2 regions of the Duganella dendranthematis genome follow, and region 2 is predicted to be linked to the other one. Evidence: predicted binding sites of a transcription regulator. Region 2 holds the regulator's gene; the other holds the start of a gene.
The links. The regulator FliA, encoded in region 2, starts transcription of late flagellar genes. The targets are predictions, from matches to a motif close to CTAAAGTTTNNNNNNNNNNNGCCGNTA.
Positions count from the first base shown of each region.

Region 1: HH213_RS09705 (SPM autocatalytic domain-containing protein) is a predicted target of FliA. The motif match lies at 1,456-1,482, and genes of this name have one in related genera.

Region 1 is NZ_CP051684.1:2,107,553-2,111,763, reverse strand. It holds gene HH213_RS09715 (GlxA family transcriptional regulator) at 1-639, shown strand, start outside; gene HH213_RS09710 (hypothetical protein) at 647-1,039, shown strand; gene HH213_RS09705 (SPM autocatalytic domain-containing protein) at 1,645-4,211, shown strand, end outside.
Region 2 is NZ_CP051684.1:924,514-928,724, reverse strand. It holds gene flhF (flagellar biosynthesis GTPase FlhF) at 1-1,083, shown strand, start outside; gene HH213_RS04380 (MinD/ParA family ATP-binding protein) at 1,076-1,876, shown strand; gene HH213_RS04375 (RNA polymerase sigma factor FliA) at 1,897-2,628, shown strand; gene HH213_RS04370 (flagellar motor protein) at 2,610-3,356, shown strand; gene motD (flagellar motor protein MotD) at 3,358-4,128, shown strand; gene HH213_RS04360 (flagella synthesis protein FlgN) at 4,195-4,211, opposite strand, start outside.

The DNA of each region.
Region 1 (4,211 bases), 1.2 Mb from region 2:
TCGGTGTGCACCGGCGCCTTCGTGCTGGCGCGTGCCGGTCTGCTGGACGGCCGCCGCGCCGTCACCCACTGGCAGGACGCCGCCGCGCTGCAAGCCCAATACCCGGCCATCACCGTGCAGGAAGACGCCATCTATATTAGAGACGGCGCGCTGTACACCTCGGCCGGCATCGCCGCCGGCATCGATCTGGCGCTGGCGCTGGTCGAAGAGGATCAGGGCCGCGCCGCCGGACTGGCAGTGGCCAAGCGGCTGGTGGTGTTCTACAAGCGGCCCGGCGGCCAGCGCCAGTTCAGCACCGAATTGCTGGCCCAGGCCGAACCGCAGGGTTTGCACGGTCGCCTGACCGCCTGGCTGCGGCCGCGCTTGCAGCAGCAGCTGGATGTCGAGCAAATGGCGGCCGCGCTGGCGGTATCGGTGCGCACGCTGCACCGCCACCTGCAGCAGGAAGCCGGACTGTCGCCGGCGCAACTGCTGCTGCGGCTGCGCATGGAGGCCGCCTGCGGGCTGCTGGAGCAGGCCGGCATGACGGTTAAGCGCGCCGCCCGCCAGAGCGGCTTCGGCAGCGAGTACAATCTGCGGCGCGCATTTGCCGCGCAGCTGGGCGTAGCACCCAGCGACTATCAATCGCGCTTTGGATGAGGACAGGATGCAGGCACTGGAAAAATGGCTGGCCCGGGTATTGTTGCTGAACAGCGGGCTGGCGCTGGCCGTCAGCCTGGGCCTGCTCGGCGCCGCGGCGCCCACCGGCGACATGCTGCTGCACGGGGTGGCGCTGCTGGGTTTCCTGGCCGGCGTGCTGTCGCTGCGGCGCGCGCGTTTCGGCCTGTGGGGCGGGGCGCTCTATTATAGTGTGCAGCTGTTCAGCTATTTTCCCCATGGCGAAGGTCCGACCTTCAGCGTCAAAGCCGGCGTCAGTCTCGGCGTGGTGATGCAATTCGCCAACGCCACTGTTGTCATGAATGCATTTGCGCTGGTGCTCCTAGCCGCCACCCTCGCGGTGTTGTGGCGGCGCCGCCACCAGACCGCTGCAGCGCAATAGAAAATTTCCATACGTCATCATCGCGTCATATCACTGAGGCACAGTCTGGCCTTATCCAGCTGCGCTCGCCGTCGTAGACAAATCAACATGGTTGATAGCCGCTGAACATTGTTATTTTAAGCGTGGCGGCGCGGCGACAGGCTTGCAAATAAATTCCTTGCGGAAATTTAATCCGCTATACTAGCCCTCCATAGCAAGTTTTTTACGTCGTTTTACACACGTTTCAAAGAAAAAAACGAATGCTTTCAAGCACTTGGTGATTTTTGAACGGCAGCGGCAAGATTTCGTGAGTTTTTTTTCCGTATGGGAATAAGTTTACTTAGTGGAAGACTCGTGACGGTCGCCTTGTAATCAAGCAGGACGAGTTTTAGGCTCGATGTTGAGTTGGGAGGAGGCAATAAATCTTCTCGGGTTTACTCAAGTTGAGCAATATGTTGACGTTAAGAATGTGTGCGCACGCGGTTTTGCGTTCGCGGCAAGTAATACCTAATAAGTAGTTAAACGGCAAATATGCCACTGGCGGAAGACGCGGATGCAACGGTAGGGCCGTGCACCAGATGTTTTCGGACAGCAAATCGAATCAGCGCCCTTCTAGGAGAAATGCAATGAGCGTCATTACCAGTATGTCCACCAATCAGCTTGCAAGTCTGAGCACCCAACAAGTGGTGACCATCTCGACTGCAGATATTGCGGCGCTCAGCACCGAACAGATGGCGGCGTTGACCACCAATCAGTTCCAAGTACTGACCTCGACCCAAGTTGGCGCCATTTCGAGCGCCAATGTGCCATTGCTGAGTGCGACCAATTTTGCCGCTTTGAGCACCACCGGTCTCCAAGGCCTGACCACCGGCCAAGTCAAAATCCTGACCACCGAACAAATCGTCGCGCTGACCACCAACCAGGCTGGCGCACTGAACAGCCGCCAGTTGAGCGCACTGAGCACCGCCTCGTTTGCCGCGCTGGAAACCGAAGACTTCGCCGCACTGAAGACCGCCACCCTGGCCGGCCTGAGCAGCACCCAGATCGCCGCCCTGACCACCGAACAAGCCGTTGCACTGACCACCGCCCAGGCTAACTCGCTGACCAGCGCCCAAGTGCGCTCGCTGACCACCGAATCGATCGCCGCCCTGCAAACCGAAGACCTGGCTGCACTGAAGACCGCCGTGTTCTCGTCGCTGAGCACCGGCCAGGTTGCCGCGCTGACCACCGAACAGATCCAGGGTCTGACCAGCGCCCAGTTCGCTGCGATGAGCACCCTCGACGTCGCCTCGGGCCTGACCACCAACCAGATCGTGGCCATGACCTCGAACCAGTTCGCTGGTTTGACCACCGTGCAAGTTGCTTCGCTGTCGAGCGCCAACCTGGCCGCGATTGAAGCCGCTGACGTCAGCAGCATCACCACCGCCGGCATCGCAGCCCTGAAATCGACCCAGATCACGGGCCTGACCACCGAACAGATCGGCCAGCTGACCTCGAGCCAGGCTGCTGCGATCAGCACCGCCGCCATCAAGGCCCTGACCACCGAGCAAGTCGTGGCGCTGACCACCAACCAGGCAGCCGCCCTGAGCAGCGCACAGGTCAACGCGCTGACCGCCGCGTCGATCACCGCGCTGGAAACCGAAGACTTCGCCGCGCTGAAAACTGCGACCATCGCCGGTCTGAGCAGCGCCCAGATCGTCGCCCTGACCACGGAACAAGTCGTCGCCCTGACCACCGGCCAGGCTAGCGCACTGAGCAGCGCCCAGGTGCGCGCGCTGACCACCGAGTCGATCGCCGCCCTGCAAACCGAAGACCTGGCCGCACTGAAGACCGCCGTGTTCTCGTCGCTGAGCACCGGCCAGGTTGCTGCCCTGACCACCGAACAGATCCAGGGTCTGACCAGCGCCCAGTTCGCCGCGATGAGCACCCTCGACGTCGCCTCGGGCCTGACCACCAACCAGATCGTGGCCATGACCTCGAACCAGTTCGCTGGTTTGACCACCGTGCAAGTTGCTTCGCTGTCGAGCGCCAACCTGGCCGCGATTGAAGCCGCTGACGTCAGCAGCATCACCACCGCCGGCATCGCTGCCCTGAAATCGACCCAGATCACGGGCCTGACCACCGAGCAGATCGGCCAGCTGACCTCGAACCAGGCTGCTGCGATCAGCACCGCCGCCATCAAAGCGCTGACCACAGAACAAGTGGTTGCGCTGACCACCAACCAGGCAGCCGCACTGAGCAGCGCACAGGTCAATTCGCTGACCGCCGCCGCGATCACCGCGCTGGAAACCGAAGACTTCGCCGCACTGAAGTCCTCGACCATCGCTGGTCTGAGCAGCGCCCAGATCGTCGCCCTGACCACCGAGCAAATCGTTGCCCTGACCACCGGCCAGGCTAGCGCACTGAGCAGCGCTCAAGTCCGCGCGCTGACCACCGAGTCGATCGCCGCCCTGCAAACCGAAGACCTGGCTGCACTGAAAACCGCCGCCTTCGCTTCGCTGAGCACCAGTCAAGTCGCTGCCCTGACCACCGAACAGATCCAGGGTCTGACCAGCGCCCAGTTCGCCGCGATGAGCACCCTCGACGTCGCCTCGGGCCTGACCACCAACCAGATCGTGGCCATGACCTCGAACCAGTTCGCTGGTTTGACCACCGTGCAAGTTGCTTCGCTGTCGAGCGCCAACCTGGCCGCGATTGAAGCCGGCGACGTCAGCAGCATCACCACTGCCGGCATCGCAGCCCTGAAATCGACCCAGATCACCGGTCTGACTACCGAGCAGATCGGCCAGCTGACCTCGAGCCAGGCTGCCGCCATCAGCACCGCCGCCATCAAGGCGCTGACCACCGAGCAAGTCGTCGCGCTGACCACCAACCAGGCAGCCGCACTGAGCAGCGCACAGGTCAATTCGCTGACCGCCGCGTCGATCACCGCGCTGGAAACCGAAGATTTCGCCGCACTGAAGTCCTCGACCATCGCTGGTCTGAGCAGCGCCCAGATCGTCGCCCTGACCACCGAGCAAATCGTTGCCCTGACCACCGGCCAGGCTAGCGCACTGAGCAGCGCTCAAGTCCGCTCGCTGACCACCGAGTCGATCGCCGCCCTGCAAACCGAAGACCTGGCTGCACTGAAAACCGCCGCCTTCGCTTCGCTGAGCACCGGTCAAGTCGCTGCCCTGACCACCGAACAGATCCA
Region 2 (4,211 bases):
GCACCAGCACCGACCCCGGCGCCAGCGCTGCAACCGAAAGCCGCGCCAGCCATCGACGCCCACCAGATCGCCGCCCTGGTCACCGCCGCCGTCGCCAGCGCCAAGGAATCGGCCGCCGTCGAGATGAGCGGCATGATGAGCGAAATCCGCGCCATGCGCGGCATGATGGAAACCCAGTTGGCCGAACTGTCGTGGGGCGCCACGCAAGCGCGCGAACCGCAGAAGACCGCCGTGCTGCGCGAAATGCTGGCGGCCGGTTTCTCGGCCAGCCTGGCGCGCTACCTGATAGAAAAATTGCCGGCCGGCCGCGATGCCGCCGACAGCCTGCGCTGGATGAAAACCGTCCTCACGCGCAACCTGCAAACCATGGCCAACGAAGACGCGCTGATCGAGCAGGGCGGGGTGTTCGCGCTGGTCGGTCCGACCGGCGTCGGCAAGACCACCAGCACCGCCAAGCTGGCCGCGCGCTGCGTGATGCGCCACGGCCCGGACAAGCTGGCCCTGATCACCACCGACGCCTACCGGATCGGCGCGCATGAACAGTTGCGCATCTACGGCAAGATCCTCGGCGTGATGGTGCACTCGGTCAAGGACGAAGCCGACCTGCGCATCGCCTTGAAAGAACTGAAGAACAAGCATACCGTGTTGATTGACACCGTCGGCGTCAGCCAGCGCGACCAGATGGTCACCGAGCAGGTGTCGATGCTGCAAGGCGCCGACACCAACGTCAAGCGCCTGCTGTGCCTGAACGCCACCGCGACCCAGGAGACCCTGAGCGAAGTGGTGCGTGCCTATCAGGGCAGCGGCCTGGCCGGCTGCATCATGACCAAGCTCGACGAAGCGGCCGCGATCGGCAATGCGCTGGACGTGGTGATCCGCCACAAGCTCAACCTGTTCTACGTGTCGAACGGCCAGCGCGTGCCGGAAGATCTGCACCTGGCCGATCCGGCCTACCTGATCGACCGCGCCTTCAAGCTCAAGCGCGACATCGTCAACACCCAATACCAGGATGCGGAGCTGCCTGTGCTGATGAGCAACGCAACCCAAGACAACCGCAGCATGCGCGAGGTGCAACTTGGCTAATTTTAATTTCGACCAGGCGGAGGGCCTGCGCCGCATGCTGGCCGGGGCCCAGCCCCGCATCGTCACCTTCTTGTCGGCCGCGCCGCAGGACGACAAGGGCGCCATGCTGGTCAACCTGGGCGCCTCGCTGGCCCGCGCCGGCAATGACGTGCTGATCGTCGACGCCTGCGCCAGCGCCCACGGCGTCGCCTCGCGCCTCGGCGTCGACGGCGGCGACAGCCTGCTGAACGTGGCGCGCCAGGAATGCGCGCTGAACCAGGTGATCCACGCGGTGCCGCAAGGTTTCTCGGTGGCGTCGATGACGCGCGGCGCGGTGCGCGGCGGTCCGGACGAGACCCGGCGCCTGGCCAAGGCCTTCGATGTGCTGGCCAAACAGACCGGCATGGTGCTGGTCGACGGCGAATTCGACGGCGAAGCCTTCCCGGTGCCGATCATGGCCAGCTCGGAGATTGTGGTGCAGGTCTCGAATAGCGCTACCTCGATCAAGGCTGCGTACAGTATGATTAAGCGCCTGAACCAGGAACTGGGCCGTCGGCCGTTCGGCATTCTGGTCACCGGCGCCTCTGAAGACGAAGCGCGGTTGGTTTACGATAATATGGCACAGGCGGCAAGCCGTTACCTGGCCGTCAACTTGGTGTCGATGGGATCGGTACCGGCGGATGAGTACCTGCAACGTGCGGCGCGCTTGGGGCGCGCGGTGGTCGATGCATTTCCGCTGGCAGGGGCCTCGGTCGCGTTTCGCCAATTGGCGGGCCGCTTCGCGCTGGGGGGGGATCACCAACTGCGCGCTTGATTAATATAATAAATATTCGAATGTATACGGTAAAAGGGAAAGCGGACAAGGATACTTTACTGACGGAGCATATGCCGTTGGTGAAACGCTTGGCCCACCACATGAAGGCGAAACTGCCGCCCAGCGTCGAAGTCGACGATCTGGTGCAAGCCGGAATGATCGGCCTGTTGGACGCCATCAGCCGTTACGAAGAAACCCACGGCGCGCAATTTGAAACCTATGCGGTGCTGCGCATCCGCGGCGCCATGCTGGACGAACTGCGCAGCAGCGACTGGCTGCCGCGCTCGCTGCGGCAGAATATGCGCAAGGTCGAAGCCGCCATGTCGACGCTGCAGCAGCGCCTGGGGCGGCCGCCTAGCGAATCGGAAGTCGCCAAGTCGCTCAAGCTGTCGCTGGCCGACTACCAGGAAATGCTGGGCGACGGCGGCGGTCACCAGCTGGTGTATTACGAAGATTTCCATGACGACGACGGCAACGACAGCTTCCTCGACCGCTATGCCGCCGATGACGACGCCGATCCGCTGCGTTCCCTGCTGGACGGCGACTTCCGCCAGGCCGTGATCGATGCCATCGATATGCTGCCGGAACGCGAGAAGATGCTGATGGGCTTGTACTACGAAGAGGAGCTCAACTTGAAAGAAATTGGCGCCGTGATGGGCGTATCCGAATCGCGCGTATCGCAATTGCATACGCAGGCCGTGGCGCGTCTGCGCGCCTCACTCCGGGAGCGGTCTTGGACTGGGCCAGCGTAGCCGGCGTGCTGCTGGCGCTGGCCGGCATCATGGCCGGCCAGACCATGGAGGGCGGCAAGCTCACTTCCTTGTTGCAACCCGCGGCGTTTGCGATCGTCGTGGTCGGCACGTTTGGCGCGGTGCTGTTGCAGACCCGTTTCAAGACCTTTGTTCGCGGCGTGCGCATGCTGCGGCTGGTGTTTGCGCCGCCCAAGGACACCCGCGCCGCCCTGGCGCGCGACATCAACGCCTGGAACCTGGCGGCGCGCCGCGACGGCCTGCTGTCGCTGGAGCGCTATATGCTGGCGTCCAAGGACCAGTTCAACGTCAAGGGCTTGCGCTTGATCGTCGACGGCATCGCGCCGGAAAAACTGCGCCAGCTGCTGGACACCGAAATCACCGCCTATGAAACGGCCGAACGGCAGGCGGTGCGCATCTGGGAATCGGCGGCCGGCTATTCGCCGACCATTGGCATCCTGGGCGCGGTGCTGGGCCTGATCCATGTGATGGAAAACTTGACCGATCCCAGCAAGCTGGGTTCCGGCATCGCGATCGCGTTCGTGTCGACCATTTACGGCGTCGGCCTGGCCAACCTGTTCTTCTACCCGATCGCCAATAAGCTGAAGGCCATCGTCACGCAGGAAGTGCACCAGCAGGAGATTGCCGCGGCGGTGTTCTACGACATCGCCACCGGCGACCACACGCGGGTGATTGACGAACGCATCGCCACGCTGCTGCGGGAGCATTGAGATGTATTACCGTCGCGCCCGCAAAAAGTTCGACGACGAGCCGGAGAACCATGAGCGCTGGCTGATTTCGTATGCCGACTTCATCACGCTGCTGTTCGCGTTCTTTGTCGTGATGTATGCGATTTCGGCGGTCAATATCGGTAAGTACAAGGTGTTTTCCGATGCGCTGGGCAATGCCTTCGGCGGCCAGGGTTCGGCCACGCCGGTCAATACGCAGGTGCAGAACCTGCCGATTCCCAATCCCGGCCTGAAGCGCCGCACCGAGATGCTGCGCAAGGAAAAAGAGCAGATGACGCGGCTGGCCCAGGATTTGCTGTCGACCATGGCGCCGCTGGTCAAGGAAGGCAAGGTGCGGGTGACGCAGAACAGCCGCGGCGTCAGCGTCGAAATCAATGCCTCGGTGCTGTTCGATCCGGGCGAGGCCAGGCTGATGCCGGAATCGGTGGAGGCGCTGCGCGCGGTGGCCAATCTGCTCAAGAGCGACGGCCACGATGTGCAGGTGGAAGGGCATACGGACAACCAGCCGATCGCCAATCCGCGCTATCCATCCAATTGGGAATTGTCGTCGGTGCGCGCCAGCAGTGTGGTGCGGCTGTTTATCGATGCCGGCGTGGCGCCGACGCGGTTGACTGCCGTGGGTTTCAGTTCCAACCAGCCGGTGGCCGATAACGACACGCCACTGGGCCGCGCGCGCAACCGCCGCGTGGCGGTGACGATCTTGTCGGGAATTCCTGATCCGAGTACGGAAGTCCCAACTCTGCCAGCGCAGTAACCCTCAGCAAAAAAGGGTCAGTCCCCGCATGGGGACTGACCCTGGTATGCGCAGTGCGGGGGAGCGTCAGCCGGCCAGAAAAC